3 regions of the Saccharothrix mutabilis subsp. mutabilis genome follow, and region 1 is predicted to be linked to each of the others. Evidence: riboswitches for the same ligand, from Rfam matches in the RefSeq annotation. Region 1 holds a riboswitch; each other region holds the start of a gene.

Region 1 (7,740 bases):
CCGGTCAACGGTCATCCACTGAATAGCCGCCGCCACGCTCACGCTGAGTGGACATAACCGGCAACTGGTGAGGACCGGACCCGTCTTGTGGCCGCCTGGGAGCCGCCAGGCGGGTCATGGCGACGCCGGCGAGGACTACCGCCATCCCGACGACGATCCGGACCGTCAGCGGCTCGCCCAGCACGATCGCGCCCAGCGCCACGGACACCACCGGCAACAGGTAGCCGACCGTCGCGGCGGCCGTCGGACCCTCGTCCTCGATGATCCGGTAGTTCAGGACGAAGGTCGCCCCGGTGCCGAAGATCCCGAGCACGACCACCGCCACGACCGCGGTCACGTTGGGGTGCGCCGGACCCGAGGTGGGCAGGGCGAGCGCGCTCCACGCCGTCGCCGCGGTCAACTGGGCGGCGGAGATCGCCATCGGGCCGCCCTTGCCGACCAGGTGGCGGCCCATGTAGGTGAAGGCGACGGCGTAGCTGGCCGCCGCGCCGAGCAGCGCCAGCGCGCCCAGGCTCATCAGGCCGTTCCGCTGCCACGGCGCGAAGATCAGCACCACGCCGGCGAAGCCCAGCGCCAACCCGGTCAACCGGACCGGCCGCAGGTCCCGGTCCAGGCCGAACGCGAGGCCGATGAGCAGCGACCACAGCGGGGTCGTCGCGTTGATCACGCCCGCGACCCCGGAGTCCACGCTCTGCTGCCCGATCGCGAACAACGCGAACGGCAGGGCGTTGCAGAACAGCGCCGCCACGGCGAGGTGCCCCCACGTGCGCGGCGAGCGCGGCAGCCGCTGACCGCCCGCGCGGGCGAGCACGAGCAGCACCGCCGCGCCCAGCGCGCAGCGGATCACGGTGAGCTGGACGGGCGTCAGGCCGGTGAGGGCCAGTTCGATCCACAGGAAGCAGGACCCCCACAGCAGGGCCAGGACGCCCGTCCGCAACACCGATCGACTCGTCATGCCTTCAAGGTGCCCCACGGCACCCATCAGAAAAAGTGAAGGCTTCTTGAGTCGCGTTAAGCGCTACTTCACGGTCGCGTGTGGACCCACAGCGCCTCCACACCGTGCACGATGGACGCCGTGCGGAACGGCGGTCGCTCGGCGGCCATCCGCAGGTGCGGGAACCGCCGCAGCAACGCCGGGTACGCGGCCCGCAGCTCCATCCGCGCCAGCTCCGCCCCGACGCAGCGGTGCGCGCCGTAGCCGAACGCCAGGTGCTGCGACACCTTCCGCGCCGAGTCGAAGTCGAGCTTGTCCAGGCCCTCGCGGTTGGCCGCGGCCAGCGACACCACCACGACGTCACCCTCCTGGATCGGCGTGTCCGCGATGACCATGTCGTGCTTGGCGAAGCGCGGGAACGCCACCTGCACCACCGTCAGGTGCCGCAGCAGCTCCTCCACCACCGGGCCCACGGCCGCGTCGTCGTCGGCCATCCGCGCCCGCGCCTCCGGGTCGCTCATCAGCACGATCGCGCCCAGCGCCAGCATGCTCGCGGTGGTGTCGAACCCGCCGGTGAGCACGCCGTCGGCCAGGCCCGCCAGCTCCTCGTCGCTGACCTCGTCCCCGTGCTCGCGGATGATCATGCCGATCAGCCCGTCACCCGGGTTCCTCCGCTCCCGCCGGACGATCTGCTCCATGTACTTCAGCGACTCGGAGATCGCCCCGAGCGCCTGCGTCGCACCCCCGAACAGGTCGAACCGCGCCGCCGCCAACTCCTGGAACCGCGCCCGGTCCTCGTACGGAACGCCCAGCAGCTCGCAGATCGTCAGCGACGGGATGGGCAGCGCGAACTCCTGCACCAGGTCCACCGGCCCCTCGGCGGCCTCCATCGCGTCCAGCCGCTCGGTCACGATCTCGTCGATGCGCGGCACCAGCCGCGCCAGCCGGCGCATCGTGAACTCGGGCGTGAGCAGCTTGCGCAGCCGCGTGTGGTCCGGCGGGTCGGCGAACCCGAGACCACCCGGGGTCTGCTCGACCCGCCCCACCGCCGCACCCAGCCGCGCGTAGTCGTTGCTGAACGCGTCTGTGTCGGAAAGCACCTTTTTCGCCTCGTCCTGGCCCGTGACCAACCACACCCGGACGCCGAACGGCACCGGGAGCCGGTGGATCGGGCCGGACTCGCGCATCCGCTCCAACTCGGGCACGGGAACCACCCCGTCGCGCTTCAACGGCACCAGCGCCCGGTCCGGGAGCAGCGACAACGCGCGTGAACCGATCCTCCCCATGACCCAACGCGTGATCGAACGCCGTGCGACCCACGCCACAAGGCCGTCGCGCACCGACGCCAGAGTCGCCATCCCACACCCCTCTTCCCCAGGATTGATCGACCGACGGTAACGGTTGCAGAGGGTGAGGAGCATCGCGCTACAGGCGGATTGACACGCTGTGTCGTCTGACAGACGATCTGCAATCGCGCATGTGCGGGGGAAGCCGGTCGAAGTCCGGCGCTGACCCGCAACGGTAGGTCCACCCGGACGAGCCCGAACGCCTGCCATGCGCGCAACGCTCCAGACACCCGTCGAGGTCAGCGGGTCGGAGCCTGGGGGTCGTCTCACGGCTGTCCGGGGTCCGCTCACGTCCACCCCCGGAAAGGTCGCACCATGTCGATCAGACGGACCGCCGCCGTCGCCGCCGCCGCGCTGTCGGTGTTCGCGGCCACCCCCGCTTACGCCGAACAGGTCACGACCTCACCCGCCGGGGCCGGCGCGGGCTGGCTGGCCCGCCAACTGGTCGACGGCGAGCGGTTCGAGGTCGACTACGGCGGCAAGCTCTACCCCGACCACGGCGGCACGATCGACGCGGTGCTGGCGTTCGCCGCCGCTGGCGTCGCCGAGGACAACGCGCTCAAGGCGACCGCGTGGCTGGCCAAGCCCGCGGTGCTGCCCGGCTACCTCGGCGACCCCAAGGACACCTCCTACGCCGGCGCCTACGCCAAGCTGGCCCTGACGGCGCAGGTCCGGGGCGAGGACCCGACCGCGTTCGGCGGCGTGGACCTGATCGCCGGGCTGAACTCGCTGCTCACGCCGTCGGGCCGGTTCTCCGACAAGTCGCCCTACCCCGGCGACTACAGCAACGGCTTCAGCCAGTCCTTCGCCGTCCTCGCGCTGGAGCGGCACGGCACCGCGCCCGAGGCCGCCGTGGACTACCTGGCGAAGAGCGCCTGCCCCGGCGGCGGGTTCCCGCTGGAGCTGGCGGCGGCCACGTGCGTGCCGCAGGTGGACGCGACCGCGATGGCCGTCCAAGCCCTCCTCGCCGTCAACCCGGCCGAGCGGGCCGCCGCCGACCCGACCGAGGACGCCGCCGACCCGGCCAAGGACGCCGCCAACCCGGCCGAGGACGCCGCCGACCCGGCCAAGGAGGCCACCGACCCGGCCAAGGTCGCCGCCGCCGGCGTGAAGTGGCTGGTCGAGCAGCAGCAGGCCGACGGCGGGTTCATCGACGTGCTGCAAAAGGGTGAGGCGGGCACCACGACCAACGCCAACACCACCGGCCTGGCCGCGCAGGCGCTGCGCGTGGCGGGCTCGACGGCCGCCGCGGACAAGGCGGTCGCCTACCTCAGGGCGCTCCAGGTCGGCTGCGGCGACGCCAACACGGGCGCGATCGCCTACGACGCCAAGGGCTTCTCCCCCGCCAACGCCAACCGCGCCACCGCGCAGGCCGTGCTGGGCCTGGTGGGCACCGGTTTCGCCACCCTGACCTCGGCGCGGGCGAAGGCCGCCGCGCCCGTGCTCGACTGCACCGCCCCGGCCACGGAGGTCGCGACCCCGCCCGCGCCGGCCGGCCCGCAGGCGCAGCAGCCCGAGGTGCTGGCCCGCACCGGTGTGCCGGTCACGCCCGCGCTGTGGCTGGGCACGCTGCTCGTCGTCGCCGGCGCGCTGGCCCTGGTGCTGGGCCGCCGCCGCGTCGCCCCTGTCCGCCGATGAGGCTGCCACTCGCGCCGCCGGTGGTCCCCCGGTGGTCCGCGCCGCTGGTGGCGCTGGGGTTGGTGCTGCTCGGCGCGCCCGTCCCGGCGTCGGCGGCGGGGTGTTCCGGGGTGACCGTGGTCGTGGACTTCGGGTCGTTGGGCGGCGGTGTGCGGACCGGCTGCGCTCCGGGCGACCCGGCCAGCGGGTTGGCGGCGTTGGGCGGGGCGGGGTTCGCCTTCGACCTGGCCAGCCGGCAGCCCGGGTTCGTGTGCCGGATCAACGGGGCTCCCGAGAGTGACCAGTGCGCGAACGCCGCGCCGAACACGGCCTACTGGTCCTATTGGCACGGCACGCCCGGCGGGTCGTGGAGCTACAGCAGCGCCGGCGCGTCGGGTTACGACCCCGCGCCCGGCAGTGTCGAGGGGTGGGCCTTCGGCGCGGGCGGACAGCCCGGCACCGCCCCACCCGCCCCCGCTCCCCAGCCACAACCTCAACCACAGCCACAGCCACAACCGCAGCCGCAGCCACAGCCGCCGGGCCAGCCCGCGCCGAACCAGCCGGGGGCCGGGCAGCCGACCGGGCAACCGAGCGCCGGGCAGCCCGCACCGACGAGCAGCGACGCCGCGGCGGGCCAGACCACCGCGACCGGTCCGACCCCCGCCACCTCCGCGAGCGAGACCGGGCGGCCGACCAGCCCCGGCGCGGCGTCGGCGAGCGTGGTGCCGACAGCCGGGCAGTCGTCGGAGGGCGGTGGCGTGCCGGTCGGGTTGATCCTCGGCGTCGGCGTGATGGCCGCGTTGGGCGCGGCCGGTTGGTGGGTCGCCCGGCGGCGGGCCGAGTCGGCCGGCGGCAGCGGTTCGTGAGTGGGGCGGTGCACCCCGGCGCGTGGTGGCTGTGGGCGTTGGGGTTGGCGGTCGTCGCGAGCCGGGCCACCAACCCCGTCGTGCTGGGCCTGGTCGTCGCGGTCGCCGGGTTCGTCGCCGTCACCTGCCGCCAGGACAGCCCGTGGGCGGACTCCTACGGCGTGTTCTTCAAGTTCGGGCTCGCCGTGCTGGGCGTCCGGGTGCTGTTCCACGTCGTGCTGGGCGGGGTGGACGGGCCGACCGTCCTGCTGGACCTGCCCGAGGTGCCGCTGCCGGACTGGGCGCGCGGCATCCGGCTCGGCGGACCGCTGACCGCCGAAGGCCTGGTGTTCGCGCTGTGCCAGGGCCTGCAACTGGCCACCCTGCTGTGCTGTGTGGGCGCGGCCAACGCCCTGGCAAACGCCAAGCGGCTGCTGCGGTCGCTGCCCGCCGCGCTCTACGAGGTCAGCGTGGCGGTCGTGGTGGCGATGACCGTCGCGCCGCAGCTGGTCGCCAGCGCCCGGTCGGTGCGGCGGGCGCGGGCGTTGCGCGGTGACGTCGTGCGCGGTGTGCGGGCGGTGAAGCTGCTGCTGGCGCCGGTGCTGGAGGACGCGTTCGAGCGGTCCCTGGTGCTGGCGGCGGCGATGGACTCGCGCGGTTACGGCCGCAACGCGGGCCTGCCCACCCGGACCCGGGTGCTGACCGGGTTCCTGGTGCTGGGCGGCCTGCTCGGGCTGTGCGTCGGCGCGTACGCGCTGCTGGACAACGGCACCGCGGGCTTCTCGATGCTCGCGGTGGGCGCGGCGCTGGCGGCGGCCGGGCTGTGGACGGGGTCGCGGCGGGTGCGCCGCAGCCGGTACCGGCCCGACACGTGGGGGCGGCGGGAGGCGCTGGTCGTCGCGTCCGGCCTGGTCGCGGCGGTGACGGCGGTCCTGGGGCCGGACCTGGTCATGCCGACCGTCCCGCTGACCGCGCCCGACCTGCCGCCGCTGCCCGCGCTGGGACTGCTGTGCGCGCTCGCGCCCGTGCTGATCGCCGATCGGAAGAAGCCATGATCCGGTTCGAGGACGTCACCTTCACCTACCCCGGCACCCCCGCCCCGGCGCTGTCCGGAGTGGACCTGGAGGTGCCCGAGGGCGAGCTGTGCCTGGTCGTGGGCCGGACCGGCGCGGGCAAGTCCACCCTGCTGCGCGCGGTCAACGGCCTGGTCCCCCACTTCACCGGCGGCGTCCTGCGCGGCCGGGTCCTGGTCGACGGCCGCGACACCCGCACCCACCCGCCCCGCGACCTCGCCGACGTGGTGGGCCTGGTCGGGCAGGACCCGCAGGCCGGGTTCGTCACCGACTCGGTCGAGGAGGAGCTGGCGTACTCGATGGAGTCGCTCGGCCTGCCCAACCCGGTGATGCGCAAGCGCGTCGAGGAGACCCTGGACCTGCTCGGCCTGGCCGACCTGCGCCACCGGCCGCTGACCACGCTGTCCGGCGGCCAGCAACAGCGGGTCGCGGTCGGCGCGGCCCTCACCGCCCACCCGCGCGTGCTGGTGCTGGACGAACCCACCTCCGCGCTGGACCCGGGCGCGGCGGAGGACGTCCTGGCCGCCCTGCACCGGCTGGTGCACGACCTGGGCATGACCGTGCTGATCGCCGAACACCGCCTGGAACGGGTGGCCCAGTACGCCGACCGCGTGGTGTGGCTGTCGTCGGACGGCACCGTCGTCGCGGGCGACCCCGGCCCGGTGCTGGCCGCCGCGCCGGTCGCGCCACCCGTGGTGCGGTTGGGGCAGTTGGCCGGGTGGGACCCGGTGCCGGTGTCCATCCGCGACGCGCGGCGGCGGGCCGGTGACCTGCGGTCCTCGCTCGGCGCGCCGCCCCCGGCGCAGCCGGTGACGGGGTCGCCGGTGGTGCGGGCGGCGGACGTCCGGGTGCGGTACGGGCCGGTCGAGGCGGTCCGGGGCGTGTCGCTCGCGGTCGGCGCGGGCGAGCGGGTGGCGTTGATGGGGCGCAACGGGTCGGGCAAGTCCAGCCTGTTGTGGGCGGTGCAGGGCACCGGCAAGCGGTCCGGCGGCGAGGTGCTCGTGGAGGGCGTGGACCCGGCGTCGCTCAAGCCCGCGCCGCGCCGCCGCGCGGTCGGGTTGGTGCCCCAGCAACCCGGTGACCTGCTGTACCTGCACACCGTCGGTGCGGAGTGCGGGCAGGCCGACCGCGAGTCCGCGAAACCGGCGGGCACGTGCCGCGCGCTGCTGGACCGGCTGGCGCCGGGCATCCCGGACGACCGGCACCCGCGGGACCTGTCCGAAGGCCAGCGGTTGGCGCTGGTGCTCGCGGTGGCGCTGACCCCGTCGCCGCGGGTGGTGCTGCTGGACGAGCCCACGCGCGGGTTGGACTACCCGGCGAAGACGAAGCTGGCCGAGGCGCTGGGCGAACTGGCCGCCGCCGGGCACGCGGTGGTGCTGGCCACCCACGACGTCGAGTTCGTGGCCGAGTACGCGACCCGCGTGGTGGTGCTGGCCGACGGCGAGGTCGTGGCCGACGGGCCGACCGGCGAGATGGTGACGGCGTCGCCGACGTTCTCGCCGCAGGTGGCGAAGGTGCTCGCGCCCGAGCCGTGGCTGACCGTCGCCGAGGTCGCGCGGGCGTTGGCGGCCCGGTGAGCGTCCCGGTTCGCGCGCGGGCGGCCGTCGCCCTGGCCGGGTCGGCGGTGATGGGCGTGGTCGCCTTCTGCTGGCCGTTGTTCGTCACGGCCGGGGCCGGCGGCGTGCGGTCCCCGTGGATCTTCGCCCTGCTGTTGCCGCTGGTGCTGGCGGTGGCGCTGGCCGAGATCAGCTCCGGCGGGATGGACGCGAAGGCCGTGGCGGTGCTGGGCGTGCTGTCGGCGCTGGGCGCGGCGATCCGGCCGCTGGGCGCGGGGACCGCCGGGATCGAGACGGTGTTCTTCCTGCTCGTGCTGGGTGGGCGGGTGTTCGGGCCGGGGTTCGGGTTCGTGCTGGGCAACACGATGT
Region 2 (7,740 bases), on a different contig from region 1:
CGCCGCAATCGAACGCGCGGCGCGCCGGAGGCATTGAACTGTTCACACAACACGGTTGTCGCCCGATGCCCGGTGTGGTGACAATTCACGACGTGTCGACCACCAGGGACGGGCTGTTGGCCGCGGCGGCGGAAGCGTTCGACCGCGACGGTTACGTACGGGCCACCATCGACGACGTGTGCGATCGCGCGGGGGTGACGAAAGGCGCGCTGTACGGGCATTTCAGCTCCAAGAAGGCGCTGGCGCTGGCCGTGCTCGACCGGCAGGCGCGGGAGTGGGCGCGGGTCCGGGAGCGCCTCCAGCGCGTGCACCGCAGCCCGTTGCAGGTGTTGATCGACCTCGGGTACGCGGTCAACCGGGACCGCGCCGTGGTGCAGCGGTTGCTGTTCCAGGCGCCGCTGTGCGACGACGTGGCCGAGCGGCAGGTGGCCCGGTGGACGGCGACCGTGCTGGACCTGTTGCGGCACGCCGAGAACCGGGGTGAGCTGCGCCCCGGCGTCGACCTGGTGGAGTGCGCCGACGGCGTGGTCGCCGCGCTGGTCGGCGTGCACCTGGTGGCGATGGCCGTGGACGGGCCGTCGGGCGGTGCGCGGCAGGTCGCGGACGTGTGGCGGACGTGGCTGCCCGCCGTCGCCCAGCCCTCGGTGTACGCGACGCTGCGGATCACCCCGAGATGACCGTGGCCGCCCAGGGTGCCCGCACGCGCGCCGCGCTGGTGGCCGCGGGCACCGACCTGTTCGACCGGCACGGGTACGACAACACGTCGTTGGACGCGGTGTGCCGGAGCGTGTCGGTGACGAAAGGCGCGTTGTACCGGCACTTCCCCTCCAAGCAGGCGTTGGCGGTGGCGGTGGTCGAGGAGTACTTCCGCCGGTGGCACGTGGTGCGGGCCGAGTGCGAGGCGCGGGTGGGTCCGCTGCAGGCGCTGGTGGACCTGACCCACCGCATGGCGGAGCTGACCGGGACGGACCCGACCGTGCGCGTGGGCGTGCGGCTGCTGTTCACCAGCGAGCTGTTCGACCTGTTGGCGGGCCTGCACTTCAGCAGCCTCACCACCACCGCCCGCGACCTCCTCCGCCAGGCCGCGGCGGCGGGCGAGCTGAACCCGGACCTCGACCCGCGGCGGGAGGCGGAGGCGATCGCGGCGGCGGTGGTGGGCACGCAGGCGTTGACGGTGATCACGAAGACCCGCACCAACACCCTCTCCACGATGTGGCACCACCGCCTGAACCACCTGGTTCCGCCGGCGAGCCGCGGCCTCTACCGCGTCGGGTGACGCGGCGGGTCAGGCGGCGTCTCGCGTGTCGTCGCCGGTCGGGCGTGTCGGGGGGCCGGCCGGCGGGGTGCGGTGGCCCTCGGCGGACAGGTGGTCGAGGTGGGTGCGGTGGCCCTCGGCGGACAGGTGGTCGAGGTGGGTGCGGAGGCGTGAGCCGGTGATGGCGGACCGGTGGAGCTTGTCGAAGGCCTGCACGTGGCCGCGCACGTCGTCCGGGTCGGTGATCACGACGTTGCCCGCGAGCAGGCCGAAGACGACCATCGACTCGTCGTAGACGTGGAACCCCGCGTCCGGCACGTCCACCCGGGTGAGCCACGGGATCACGCCCAGCTCGACGGTCGGCGCGAGGCTGATCTCGCGCAGCCACGGCCAGTTGTCCGGGTCGGAGCGCAGCGCGCTCTCGGACAGCACGACGACCAGCCGCCGGTCGCGGTCGGGGGTGCGGAGCAGCTGTGGCGGGAGGCTGGTCAACGCGAGGATGCGGACGGTCCGCGCCGCCGCCTCGGCCCGCGCGACCACGACCTGGCGCCCGGCGACCCCGCGGTGCACGACGGCCCGCCGGTGCGCGGCCTCGCGGACGACCTCCTCGGCCAGTGAGATCAGCCTCTGCCGGGTCTCGGGCGCGGTCCGGTAGACGTCGGCCAACCGAGCCACGTCGGCCACCTTGGGCACCAGCCGCCCGGTCTCCACCTTGGACACCTTGGACTGGCTGATCCCGGCCAGGTGCCCCGCCGCGGCGCCCGTCAGCCCCGAAGCCAGGCGGGCGCGCAGCAGTTCGGTGGACAGCTCCTGCCGTCGCGCGCGGGCGTCGCGGACGGGCAGCAGCGGCTTGCGGGGTGGTCGGTGGCCACGTCCGCGCAGGCGGACCCCTTGGGCGATCAGGGTGCTGCGGACGGTGCTGTAGGACTTGCCGGTGGCGGCGGCCAGCGCCCGGATGGTCTGGCCCTTGGCGTAGCCCTTGACGACCGTCGTCGTGAAGTTCATGCGGAGTCCCTCCTCGGCAGGGCGCGGCTGTGCACGGGCAACACGAACGCGCCCGCTCGCGTGCCCGGTGGGGTGGTGGATCCACGCTGCACACGTGCACGCGCGTGACGGGCAGGCACAACCCTCGTGCCCGCGATCGGCCGACGACGCGCCCGCCCGACGACGCGCGCTGCCAACCGGGCCACCAGACGCGGCACGCCAGGCACGGCGCAGCAGGCACGGCGCGGCTTCCGCGTTCTGCGCGACACGGCTTCCGCGGCACGGCTTGCGCGGCACGGCAGGCAGCCGCCCCGATGATCCTCCCCCGGAGTCCTCACCCGCGACGTTAACCTGCACGTGCAGGCTGCACGAGTACACCTTCGAGTGAAGAAAGTCCTGTGCCACAGGACTTTGCGGCACACTCACAACAACAGCGGAGGTCCGGCGAGAGGTGAACCATGCCCGGGAACGGTGCGAGTCCGACGGCGGCCAAGCGGCGGCTCGGGCAGGCGTTGGCGCGGTTGCGTGAAGCGGCGAACGTCAGCCAGGAGCACGCCGCCAAGGTGCTGGAGTGCTCACCGGCCAAGGTCCGGCGCATCGAGGTCGGCGACGTGGCCGTCCGGCAGGCCGAGCTGACCCTGCTGCTGGACCACTACGGTGCCACGCGCCAGGCCCGCGAGCCCATCGAGGAACTCGCGCGGGAAGCGCGGAAACGCCGTCCCCGCACGAACTTCGGCACCGTCCTGCCCGGTTTCTTCCGCAGGTTCCACGCCCTGGAGCAACTCGCGACGGAAGTCCTGCGCTACCAAGCGGAACTGGTCCCCGGCCCGCTCCAGACCGCCGACTACGCCCGCGCCGTGCTCACCGCCCACCCGGGCCGTCCGGCCGAGGAGGTCGAGCGCCTGGTCGAGGCCCGGTTGTCCCGCCTGGACCGCGTCACCGACGGCGAGCAGCGACTCCACGCCGTGCTGCACGAAGCCGCCCTGCGGGCCACGGTCGGCACCCCGGACACCATGCGTGCGCAACTCCGCCACCTGCGGAAGCTGTCCGGCCTGCCGAACGTGACCCTCCAGGTCCTCCCGCTGGACGCGCCCGCCCACGCCCTGACCGGCTACCCGTTCGTCCTGCTGCGGATCCCCGACAGCGACCCGGTCGTGTACCTGGAGGCCCTGACCACCGCGACGACCGTCGAGAATCCCGCGCACGTGGCGAGTTACGAGGAGGCGTTCGACGCGCTCCGCCAGGCGGCCCTGCCCCCGACCCGGAGCGTCACCCTGTTGAACGCCTTGGAGAAGTCCCGGTGAGCGGCCGGGTCGCGTGGCGCAAGTCGAGCCGCAGCGGCGGCACCGGCGGTGATTGCGTGGAACTGGCCCACACCCGGTCCGCGGTCCTCGTCCGCGACTCCAAGAACCCGGACGGCCCGAAGCTGGTCTTCACTCCCGCGCATTTCGCGGGTTTCCTCAACGCGCTCAGGAACGGCTGAGCCGCCACTCGCGCACGACGTGCTCGACGTCGAACGGCATCATGTTCAGCGGCGGGCCGGACAGCGGCTTGCGGATCGCCTCGGTGATGCGGGCGTTGATCTCGCCGAGGATCCGCCGCACCTCGTCCTCGGTGCCCGCCGCCCCCGCCGCCGCACGCGCTTCGGCCGCTTCCTTGCGGAGTTGCAGGGTCGGGGGCAGCATCGTGCCTTCTTCGCGGCGGACCTTGTCCTTGACCCACCAGAGTTCGTCGTGCGGCTCGGAGAGGCCGGCGAGCGGCTTGCCGGCGCCGGGGAGGTCGTCGAACTCGCCCTTGTCCTGAGCTTCGCGAATCTGCCGCTCCACCCACGTCTCGAACCCGACCCCGGCGGGCTTGCGCTGAGTCATACCCACGACGGTACCCGCGACCACCCACGCCCGGCCGCCTCCACGACGGTGCCGGCGGGGGTCGATGCGGCAGGGGGCACGAGCGGGGAGCGGCTGGCATCGGTGGTGGCCGGACGGCCAGGCCGGGCGGGCGGTGCGGCGAGGGCGGTGCGGCGAGGGTGGGCGTGGCGGCCGGGCGGGCGTGGCGGCGAGGCCGCGCGGCGAGGCGACACAACGGGCCGGCGCGGCGGGCTGGCGGGGCCGCGCGGGCGGCCGGCGGCGGGCGGCGGGCGGCCGGCGGCGGGGCTGCGCGTGGGGCGGCGGGGCGGGGCGGGCTGCCGGGTGGGCGGTGGTGGGGCCGGGCGATGCTGGGGCATGGGTGCGGGGTTGGGGTGAGGTGGGGGCGTTGCGCGTTGTTCGGCGCGTTCCGAAGGTCCCCCTGCCGTGCCCGCCCGCTCCATATCACGGGACGTGCGGAGGGCGGAGTGGTTCCCGATCCTGCATGTCACTCGATCGGGTACACCCACCTCCCTTACCAGATTCGATCATACCAACACACCACCTGGGGCCCATTCCCGCCACCCGGCACAACATGTAGTGTCCAGCGCGCTGGTGGTTCACCGTCCTACCCGGTGAGGCAAGAGGGAACCCGGTGTGAGTCCGGGACTGCCCCGCAGCGGTGAGCGGGAACGACCGCCGTCAGACGAGCACTGGGTCCAACGGGCCTGGGAAGCGACGGCCAGTAGGTGTGTGCACGGTGCCCGCGAGTCCGAAGACCTGCCACCCGTGCGCGCGCCGGACCTCGGCGTGCGGTCTGGTCCTGCTCACGAGGAGAGAGCCTTGACCGTTGTCGACGCGCGGCCGTTGGACGGCCTGCGTCTTGAGTTGGCGCGACTCGCCGCCGACCTGCCCGATGTTCGCACCGACCGGGTCCTCCGGTTGGTTGAAGCCGGGGCAGGAGCCGAACAGCAAGAGCAAGAGCCAGAGCAAGAGCGAGTGGCTCGGGAGTTGGCGGTCAGGGGCGCTGCTGCCCTGACGGCCACTGATCCGCAGTACTCCAAGCTCGCCGCGCGGCTGCTGGCCGGGACCATCCGGGCCGAAGTCGGAGACCATCGACGCTTCTCCGCGAGTGTGGAGCTGGGATCCCGACTGGGGCTGCTGTCGGAACGGCTGGCCGGGTTCGTCGCTCGGCACGCCGACGCCCTGGACGACACGATCGACGAAGCCGCCACGGACCGGTTCGAGTACTTCGGGCTCAAGACCGTCTACGACCGCTACCTGTTGCGCCACCCCGAAAAGCGCACGGTCATCGAAACGCCCCAGCACTTCTTCCTGCGCGTCGCCTGCGGGCTGTCGGAGACCGTCGAGGAGGCGCGGGAGCTGTACGCCCTGCTCTCCCGCCTCGACTACCTGCCCAGCTCCCCCACCCTCTTCAACGCCGGCACCCGCCACCCGCAGTTGTCGTCGTGCTTCCTGCTCGACTCGCCCCGCGACGAGCTCGACTCGATCTACCACCGCTACGCCGAGGTCGCGCGGCTGTCCAAGTTCTCCGGGGGCATCGGCGTCTCGTGGACCCGCGTCCGGTCCCGGGGCTCGCTCATCCGCGGCACCAACGGCCGTTCCAACGGCATCGTGCCGTGGCTGCGCACCCTGGACGCCTCGGTCGCCGCGGTCAACCAGGGCGGCCGGCGCAAGGGCGCTGCCTGCGTCTACCTCGAACCCTGGCACGCCGACGTCGAGGAGTTCCTCGAACTGCGCGACAACACCGGCGACGAAGCGCAGCGCACCCACAACCTCAACCTGGCCCTGTGGGTGCCCGACGAGTTCATGCGGCGCGTCGAGGCCGACGACCCCTGGTCGCTGTTCGACCCCAAGGACGTCCCGCACCTGACCGACCTCTGGGGCGCGGACTTCGACGCCGCCTACCAGCGGGCCGAACGGCAGGGCCTGGCCAAGCGCACCCTGCCCGCCCGCGCCCTGTACGGCCGCATGATGCGCACCCTCGCCCAGACCGGCAACGGCTGGCTGACCTTCAAGGACACCGCGAACCGCACGTCCAACCAGACCGCGGTCCCCGGCAACGTCATCCACCTGTCCAACCTGTGCACCGAGATCCTGGAGGTCACCGGCGACGACGAGACCGCCGTGTGCAACCTCGGCTCGGTCAACCTGGCCCGCCACACCACCCCCGACGGCATGGACTGGGACCGGCTGCGGGCGACCGTCCGCACGGCCGTGAAGTTCCTCGACCGCACGATCGACCTCACCTACTACCCCACCCCGGCGGCGGGCGGCGGCAACCGGCGCTGGCGGCCGATCGGCCTGGGCGTGATGGGCCTCGCGGACGTGTTCTTCCAGCACGGACTCGCCTTCGACGCGCCGGAAGCGCTGGAACTGTCCACCGGGATCGCCGAAGAGATCGCGCTGACGGCGTTCGAGACCTCGGCGGACCTGGCCGAGCGGCACGGTCCGCACCCCGAGTTCGGCGCCACGAGGGCCGCGCGCGGCGTGCTGCACCTCGACCACTTCCCGCACGCCGACCCGCGGCAGCCCGAGCGCTGGCGGCGACTGCGCGAGAAGATCGCCCGGCACGGCCTGCGCAACTCGCTGGTCGTGGCCATCGCGCCCACCGCCACCATCGCGTCCATCGCGGGCTGCTCGGAGTGCATCGAGCCGGTGGTCTCCACGCTGTTCAAGCGCGAGACCCTGTCCGGCGAGTTCCTCCAGGTCAACCCGTACCTGGTGCGCGACCTCAAGGCCCTGGGCCGCTGGGACCAGGCCACCCGCGACGCCATCAAGCGGGCCGACGGCTCGGTCCAGGGCCTGGACCTGCCGGCCGACCTCAAGGCCCGCTACCGGACCGCGTGGGAACTGCCGCAGAAGGCGTTGATCGACCTCGCCGCCGCGCGCACCCCGTACGTCGACCAGGGGCAGTCGCTGAACCTGTTCTCGGCCTCCCCCACCATCGGCAAGCTGTCCTCGATGTACGCCTACGCCTGGCGCGCCGGTCTCAAGACCACCTACTACCTGCGCTCCCGGCCCGCGACCCGCATCAACCAGACCACCGTCGCGGCCAAGTCGACGTGCGACCTGGAGAACCCCGAGACCTGCGAGGCCTGCCAGTGACGCTCCTCGACCCCGGCATGGACCTGACCCTGCGCCCCATGCGCTACCCGGACTTCTACGAGCAGTACCGGGCCGCCATCCGCAACACGTGGACGGTCGAGGAGGTGGACCTCGCCGCCGACGTCGCCGACCTGGCCCGCCTCACCCCCGCCGAGCACCACCTGGTGCACCGGCTGGTCGCGTTCTTCGCCACCGGCGACTCGATCGTGGCCAACAACCTGGTGCTCAACCTCTACCAGCACGTCAACGCGCCCGAGGCCCGCCTCTACCTCTCGCGCCAGCTGTTCGAGGAGGCCGTCCACGTCCAGTTCTACCTGACCCTGCTGGACACCTACCTGCCCGACCACGACGAGCGGGCGCGGGCGTTCGCCGCGATCGAGCACATCCCGTCGATCCGCGCCAAGGGCGAGTTCTGCTTCAAGTGGATCGACTCGATCAACGGCCTGGCCGAGCTGCGCACCCGCGCCGACCGCCGGGCGTTCCTGCTCAACCTGATCTGCTTCGCCGCGTGCATCGAGGGCCTGTTCT
Region 3 (7,740 bases), on a different contig from region 1:
CGGTGCGCTGCTTGCCGGTGGTCGCGCGTTCGACGTACCAGGCCTCCGCCAGCCGCCCCGACCGCTCCAGCGCCTCCCGCACCCGCGGGAACGTCCGCCCCAGCTTCATGATCGCCACCGGGTCGCCGGTCGCCAGGTGCGCCGCCAACGCGTCCGCGGGCAGCGTCCCGGGCAGCACGGTCAGCACCTCGTCCCGCTCCACCAACGGCTTCCCGATCACCGCCGCCCCGGCCGACACCGACGTCACCCCGGGCACGACCTCCGCCGGGTACCGGTGCGCCAACCGCTTGTGCAGGTGCATGTACGACCCGTAGAAGAACGGGTCGCCCGCGGCCAGCACCACCACGGTCCGCCCCGCGTCCAGGTGCGCCGCCAGCCGCGCCGCGCACTCCTCATAGAACGCGTCGATCTCGCCCTGGTAGTCGTCGGTGTCCTCGGTCGTGACCGGGTACACCAACTGCTCCTCGATCTGGCCCTCGCGCAGGTAGCGGGCGGCGATGTTGCGGGCCACGCTGCGGCCGTGCCGCGCGCTGTGGAACACCACCACGTCGGCCTCGCCGATCAGCCGCGCCGCCTTGACGGTCACCAGCTCCGGGTCGCCCGGCCCCACTCCGACCCCGTACAGCCTGCCCGTCATTCTTCCTCGCTCGCGATCGCGTTGACGGCCGCCGCGGTCATGGCGCTGCCGCCCCGACGCCCGCGCACGACCAGGTACTCCAGGCCGAGGTCGTTGGCCGCCAACGCGTCCTTCGACTCCGCCGCGCCGATGAACCCGACCGGCACGCCCAGCACGGCGGCGGGCTTCGGCGCGCCCGCGGCCACCATGTCCAGCAGGTGGAACAACGCCGTCGGCGCGTTGCCGATGGCGACCACCGCGCCCGCCAGCCGGTCGCCCCACAGCTCCAGGGCCGCCGCGCTGCGCGTGTTGCCCAGCTCCGCCGCCAGGCCCGGCACGCGCGGGTCGGACAACGTGCACAGCACCTCGTTGTCCGCGGGCAACCGCTTGCGCGTCACGCCCGCCGCCACCATCTGCGCGTCGCACAGGATCGGCGCACCGGCCAGCAGCGCCGCCCGCGCGGAAGCCACCACGCCGGGGGAGTGGGCGATGTCCCGGACCAGGTCGACCATGCCGCAGGCGTGGATCATCCGCACCGCGACCCGCGCCACGTCCGCCGGCAGCCCGGTCAGGTCCGCCTCGGCGCGGATGGTCGCGAACGACTGGCGGTAGATCTCCGCGCCGTCCTTGATGTAGCTGGTCACCTGATCTCCTCGTACCCGTCGCCGGTCGCGACGTACTCCACCACGTCCCCCGCCGGCCGCCCGCACCGCCGCGCGCAGCCCGACCAGTGCACCCGGCCCGCGTGCGGCGTGCCGATCCACGCCGTGACGTCCGCCCGCACGTCCGACAGCGACTTCGCGCACCCCGGCCGCCCGGTGCACGCGCTCACCCCGTGCCACGGCGAATCCGACGAGGTGAACAGGCCCGTGGTGTCCGCCCCGACCGGCACCACCACGCTGCGCCACGGCGTGATCCGCACCGGCACTCCGGCGAGCAGCCGCGCGTCCAACCGACCCAACGGCACACCCGCCACGACGACGTCGCCGTGCACCCCGGGTGCGACCGGAGTCACAGTCGGGGGAATCCTCCCGGGTACCGGGGCGCCCAGGGCGTCCGTGATCTTCCGCACACCGGAGTCCACTTCGGACAGCCGCCAGGCGCTGCCGCGGATCTCCTGGAACAACCGGGAAGCCGTCACCACGGCCGCCACTGCATCGGTCACGCGCAGCCCGGAATCGGTTCCGGCCAGGAACAACGCGTCACCCACCAGGCCGATGTCACCGCCCAGCCCGCTGACCCCGGCACCCACCGTGACCAGGAACCGCCCCGGCAGGTCGGCCAACTCCGGCACCGCGCACAGCGCGCGGTCGATCCCGTCGACCAACCCCTGGTTGTCCTCCAGCGGCGCGGCGATGATGTTGCGCATCCGCTCGTGCGTCCGCGAGGGCAGCAGGCCGATGTCGGCCAGGAGCGCTCCCAGGACGTGCTCGGCGCCCGGCCGCAAGCCCCTGATCTGCACGTTCGCCCGCGAGGTCAGTTCCAGTGCCCCGTCGCCCAACTCCAGCGCGGCACCGCGCAGCGCGTCGAACTGCGCCGCCGACAGCGTCCCGCCGGGCACTCGGACGCGCGCCAGGCCGCCGTCGGCCGCCTGGTGCACGTCGACGGCGCCGGGGCACGCGTCGGGTCGTTCACGCTCCTGGGGCATGGGCTGGATGCTAACGCCCGTTAGGGTTGTCCCCGAACGGCGAAGCAACAGGAGGAAGCCGGTGCGAGTCCGGCGCGGTCCCGCCACTGTGACCGGGTGCGAGCCCGGGAGTCAGGAACTCCGCCCGCCGTCCCCTACGACCTGGGGCGAGGACCCCCGAGGGATGGAGCCCGCACGTGATCCTGCTGCTGTCGACCTCCGACACCGACCTGCTGTCCGCTCGCGCGAGCGGCGCGGACTACCGGCTGGGCAACCCCGCCCGGCTCACCGTGGACGACCTGCCCGCCCTGGTCGAGGGCGTGGACCTGGTGGTCGTGCGCATCCTCGGCGGTCGCCGGATGTGGGAGGAGGGCCTCGACTGGCTGCTGGCCGGCCCGCGCCCGGTCGTGGTGCTGGGTGGTGAGCAGAACCCGGACGCCCCGCTGATGGAGCTGTCCACCGTGCCGGGCGGGGTGTGCGCGGAGGCGCACGCCTACCTGGCGCACGGCGGTCCGGCGAACCTGGCGGAGCTGTTCAACTTCCTGTCCGACACCGTCCTGCTGACCGGTTTCGGCTTCAACCCGCCGACCGCCGCGCCGAACTGGGGCGTGCTGGAGCGGCCTCCGGCCCCCGCTTCGATCGTCGCACCGACCACCGACGATTCGGCCGCCTTGTCGCCGGAGGAGTTGTCGCGGCGTCCCGTGGTGGCGGTGTTGTACTACCGGGCGCACCACGTGGCGGGGAACACCGCGTTCGTGCACGCCCTGTGCGACGCGATCGAGGCCAAGGGCGGCCGGCCGCTGCCGGTCTACTGCGCGTCGCTGCGCACCGCCGAGCCCGAGCTGCTCGCCGAACTCGGCAAGGCCGACGCCCTCGTGGTCACCGTGCTCGCGGCCGGCGGCACCAAGCCCGCCACCGCGTCCGCCGGCGGCGACGACGACGCGTGGGACGTGGGCGCGCTCGCGGCGCTGGACATCCCGATCCTCCAGGGGCTGTGCCTGACCTCCAGCCGCGCCGCGTGGGACGAGAACGACGACGGACTGTCCCCTTTGGACACCGCCACGCAGGTCGCCATCCCCGAGTTCGACGGCCGGATCATCACCGTCCCCTTCTCCTTCAAGGAGATCGACGAGGACGGCCTGACCGTCTACGTCGCCGACCCCGAGCGCGCGCTGCGCGTGGCGGGCATCGCCGTGCGGCACGGCAGGCTGCGGCACATCCCCAACGCCGACAAGAAGATCGTCGTCATGCTGTCGGCCTACCCGACCAAGCACTCCCGCATCGGCAACGCGGTCGGCCTGGACACCCCGGCCAGCGTCGTGCGGCTGCTCAAGGCGTTGCGCGACAACGGCTACGACATCGGCGACGACCTGCCCGGCGTCGCCGACCTCGACGGCGACGCCCTGATCCACGCGCTCATCGCCGCCGGCGGCCAGGACGTCGACTGGCTCACCGAGGAGCAGGTCCAGGGCAACCCGGTCCGCATCGCCGCCTCCGCCTACCGCGAGTGGTTCGCCACGCTGCCCGACGAGACCCGCGAGGAGATCGAGCGGCACTGGGGGCAGGCCCCCGGCGAGCTGTTCGTGGACCGCTCCCGGGACCAGGACGGCGAGATCGTGCTGGCCGCCCTGCGGTCGGGCAACGTCGTGGTCATGGTGCAGCCGCCGCGCGGCTTCGGCGAGAACCCGATCGCCATCTACCACGACCCGGACCTGCCGCCGAGCCACCACTACCTGGGCGCGTACCGGTGGCTTGAGTCGGAGTTCGGCGCGGACGCCGTCGTGCACGTCGGCAAGCACGGCAACCTGGAGTGGCTGCCCGGCAAGGCCGTCGGCCTGTCCGCCGGCTGCGGCCCGGACGCCGCGCTGGGCGACCTGCCGCTGGTCTACCCGTTCCTGGTCAACGACCCGGGTGAGGGCACGCAGGCCAAGCGCCGCGTCCACGCCACCCTGGTCGACCACCTGGTGCCGCCGATGGCCCGCGCCGACAGCTACGGCGACATCGCCCGGCTGGAGCAGTTGCTGGACGAGCACGGCAACATCGCCGCGATGGACCCGGCGAAGCTGCCCGCCATCCGCGCCCAGATCTGGACGCTGATCCAGGCCGCGAAGCTCGACCACGACCTGGGCATCGAGGACCGGCCGCACGACGCCGAGTTCGACGAGCTGATCCTGCACGTGGACGGCTGGCTGTGCGAGGTCAAGGACGTCCAGATCCGTGACGGCCTGCACGTGCTGGGCGAGCCGCCGACCGGCGAGACCCGCGTCAACCTGGTGCTCGCGATCCTCCAGGCCAAGCAGATGTGGGCCGGCCAGGTCGCCGCGCTGCCCGGCCTGCGCGAGGCCCTCGGGCTCAAGGACTCCACCCGGACCTCGGTGGACGCCGTCGAGGCCGAGGCCCGCGCGCTGGTGCAGGCGATGGAGGACGCCGGCTGGGACCCGGCCGCCGCGCGGACGTTGACCGACGACGAGGACGTGGCGCGCATCCTGGAGTTCGGCGCGCTGGAGGTCGTGCCGCGGCTGGCGCGCACCACCGACGAGCTGGCCAACACGCTGCACGCGCTCAACGGCGGGTACGTCCCGGCCGGGCCGAGCGGGTCCCCGTTGCGCGGCCTGGTGAACGTGCTGCCGACCGGCCGCAACTTCTACTCCGTGGACCCCAAGGCGGTGCCGTCCAAGCTGGCCTGGGAGACCGGGCAGGCCATGGCGGAGTCCCTGCTGGAGCGCTACCGCGCCGACCACGACGGGCAGTGGCCGCCGTCGGTGGGCCTGTCGGTGTGGGGCACCAGCGCGATGCGCACCGCCGGTGACGACATCGCGGAGGTCCTCGCGCTGATGGGCGTCCGGCCGGTGTGGGACGACCAGTCCCGCCGCGTCACGGGCCTGGAACCGATCCCGCTGGACGAGCTGGGCCGTCCGCGCGTCGACGTGACGGTCCGCATCTCGGGCTTCTTCCGCGACGCGTTCCCGCACGTGGTGGCCCTGCTGGACGACGCCGTGCAGCTCGTCGCCGCCCTGGACGAGCCCGCCGAGGACAACTACGTCCGGGCGCACGCCCAAGCGGCCGAGGCCGAGCACGGCGACCGCCGCCGCGCCACCCTGCGCATCTTCGGCTCCAAGCCGGGCGCGTACGGGGCGGGCCTGCTGCCGCTGATCGACAGCCGCAACTGGCGCGACGACGCCGACCTCGCCGAGGTGTACGCGGTGTGGGGCGGCTACGCCTACGGCCGCGAGCTGGACGGCGTCGAGGCGCGCACCGACATGGAGAGCGCGTACAAGCGGATCGCGGTGGCGGCCAAGAACATCGACACCCGCGAGCACGACATCGCCGACTCCGACGACTACTTCCAGTACCACGGCGGCATGGTCGCCACCGTCCGCGCGCTGACCGGCAAGGCCCCCGCCGCCTACGTCGGCGACAGCACCCGCCCGGACGCCGTCCGCACCCGGACGCTGCACGAGGAGACCAACCGCATCTTCCGCGCCCGCGTGGTCAACCCGCGCTGGCTCGCCGCGATGCGCAAGCACGGCTACAAGGGCGCGTTCGAATTGGCCGCGACCGTGGACTACCTGTTCGGCTACGACGCGACCACCGGCGTGGTGGCGGACTGGATGTACGAGCAATTGGCCGCGAGCTACGTGCTGGACCCGGAGAACCGGAAGTTCCTCTCGGAGTCGAACCCGTGGGCGTTGCACGGCATTTCGGAGCGGCTGCTGGAGGCGGCGGACCGGGGGATGTGGGAACACCCGGAACAGGAGACGTTGGACGCCTTGAAGGCGGTTTACCTGGAGACCGAAGGCGACTTGGAAGACGGTCGCTGAAGTATTTCCACGTCGCGGCGCGCATCCTTTGCGGTGCGCGCCGCACGTGTTTCTAGGGGTCACACGCACTACTTTTCCGATCCCGGAAACGTCCCGCCCCGCGCGAAGGGCCGCCCGATCGAGCGCTCGGGCCACGTCACCGCGAATAGCCGTGTTGCTCGCGCCACAGGCGCCCGGCGGGTGTCCGGAGGAATGGTGGCCGCCGGTTGGAGCACCAGTCCCGGGGCCGTCTGGGAGCGCTCCACGGCGTTGCGCTGCGTACCGAGTCCGTCTCTGTGCGGATTCGTCCGGATAGTCCCGTCGGTCTTCCTTGCCACGTAGGTAACAGCGCGGACACGAGTGCTTGACACGTGTGCGTGGGGAGAACCACACTCGCCGAAACCTGGGAGCGCTCCCAGAACGTCACCGCCGATCAACTGAGGAGTTCTCGTGCGCAACCGTCGAGCGGGCTTGGCCAAGGTCGTGGCCTGCACCGCAGTGCTCGCCGCAGTCACCGCGGCATGTGGTTCGGGGGGTTCCGGCGCGTCCCCGGACGGCAAGGTCGAGCTGACCGTCGCCACGTTCAACGAGTTCGGGTACGAGGAACTGTTCAAGGAGTACGAGGCCGCGAACTCGAACGTCAAGATCACGCACCGCAAGACCGGCCAGGGCAACCCCCACCACCAGAACCTGTTCACCAAGCTGGGCGCGGGTTCCGGGCTCGCCGACATCGAGGCCGTCGAAGAGGGCTACCTCAGCCAGGTCATGGCCAAGTCCGGCCAGTTCAACGACCTCAAGGAGATCGGCCCGGCGGACGTGCGCGCCGACCGCTGGCTCCAGTGGAAGACCGACGCCGTCACCAGCAAGGACGGCAAGCTCATCGGTTACGGCACCGACATCGGCCCGCTGGCCATGTGCTACCGCAAGGACCTCTTCGAGGCCGCCGGCCTGCCCAGCGACCCCGAGGGCGTGAAGGCCCTGTTCGCCACGTGGGACGCCTACTTCGAGGCCGGCGACAAGTACGTCAAGGCCACCGGCAAGCCGTGGTTCGACTCGGCCGCGCAGATCTTCAACCCCATGCACAACCAGGCCAAGACCGGCTACTTCGACCGCGACGACAAGCTCGTGATCGAGACCAACGACGACAAGAAGATCTGGCAGCAGGTCACCGGCGCGGTCGCGCGCGGCCAGTCGGCCAAGCTCGTCGCGTGGAGCCCGGAGTGGCAGAACGGCTTCAAGCAGTCGGCCTTCGCCACCAAGACCTGCCCGTCCTGGATGCTGGGCGTGATCGAGGGCAACGCGGGCCCCGAGCACAAGGGCCACTGGGCCGTCACGGCCGCCTTCCCCGGCGGCGGCGGCAACTGGGGCGGCTCGTACCTGACCGTGCCCAAGCAGAGCAAGAACGCCAAGGAGGCCGCGAAGCTCGCCGCGTGGCTGACCGCCCCCGAGCAGCAGATCAAGGCGTTCGTCGCCAAGGGCACCTTCCCCAGCCAGACCCAGGCGCTGATCTCGCCGGAGCTGCTCAACAAGACCAACGACTACTTCGGCGGTGAGAAGGTCGGCCTCCTGTTCGCCGAGCAGGCCAACAAGGTCGCCGGCGCCCAGTACAAGGGCCCGAAGGACGGCGAGATCCAGGACAACGTGATCGCGCCGGCGCTCCAGGCGGTCGAGCAGGGCAAGACCGCGGAAGAGGGCTG

What was found. Region 1 has a riboswitch for cobalamin ahead of ABD126_RS09750 (peptidase). Riboswitches for the same ligand answer to the same signal wherever they lie in the genome.
Region 2: another riboswitch for cobalamin. It lies ahead of ABD126_RS00690 (ribonucleoside-diphosphate reductase subunit alpha); the one in region 1 lies ahead of ABD126_RS09750 (peptidase).
Region 3: another riboswitch for cobalamin. It lies ahead of cobN (cobaltochelatase subunit CobN); the one in region 1 lies ahead of ABD126_RS09750 (peptidase).

Annotation. Positions count from the first base shown of each region.
Region 1 covers NZ_BAAABU010000003.1:461,728-469,467, reverse strand. The annotation lists gene ABD126_RS09760 (DMT family transporter) at 5-955, opposite strand; gene ABD126_RS09755 (cytochrome P450) at 1,024-2,292, opposite strand; cobalamin riboswitch at 2,364-2,505, shown strand; gene ABD126_RS09750 (peptidase) at 2,596-3,918, shown strand; gene ABD126_RS09745 (hypothetical protein) at 3,915-4,763, shown strand; gene ABD126_RS09740 (CbiQ family ECF transporter T component) at 4,760-5,797, shown strand; gene ABD126_RS09735 (ABC transporter ATP-binding protein) at 5,794-7,392, shown strand; gene ABD126_RS09730 (ECF transporter S component) at 7,443-7,740, shown strand, end outside.
Region 2 covers NZ_BAAABU010000001.1:145,456-153,195, reverse strand. The annotation lists gene ABD126_RS00725 (helix-turn-helix transcriptional regulator) at 1-37, shown strand, start outside; gene ABD126_RS00720 (TetR family transcriptional regulator) at 93-677, shown strand; gene ABD126_RS00715 (TetR family transcriptional regulator) at 674-1,276, shown strand; gene ABD126_RS00710 (helix-turn-helix domain-containing protein) at 1,286-2,260, opposite strand; gene ABD126_RS00705 (helix-turn-helix domain-containing protein) at 2,698-3,543, shown strand; gene ABD126_RS00700 (DUF397 domain-containing protein) at 3,540-3,722, shown strand; gene ABD126_RS00695 (DnaJ family domain-containing protein) at 3,709-4,107, opposite strand; cobalamin riboswitch at 4,683-4,885, shown strand; gene ABD126_RS00690 (ribonucleoside-diphosphate reductase subunit alpha) at 5,083-7,212, shown strand; gene ABD126_RS00685 (ribonucleotide-diphosphate reductase subunit beta) at 7,209-7,740, shown strand, end outside.
Region 3 covers NZ_BAAABU010000001.1:51,786-59,525, forward strand. The annotation lists gene ABD126_RS00240 (precorrin-2 C(20)-methyltransferase) at 1-637, opposite strand, end outside; gene ABD126_RS00245 (precorrin-8X methylmutase) at 634-1,260, opposite strand; gene ABD126_RS00250 (hypothetical protein) at 1,257-2,264, opposite strand; cobalamin riboswitch at 2,271-2,410, shown strand; gene cobN (cobaltochelatase subunit CobN) at 2,441-6,064, shown strand; gene ABD126_RS00260 (ABC transporter substrate-binding protein) at 6,494-7,740, shown strand, end outside.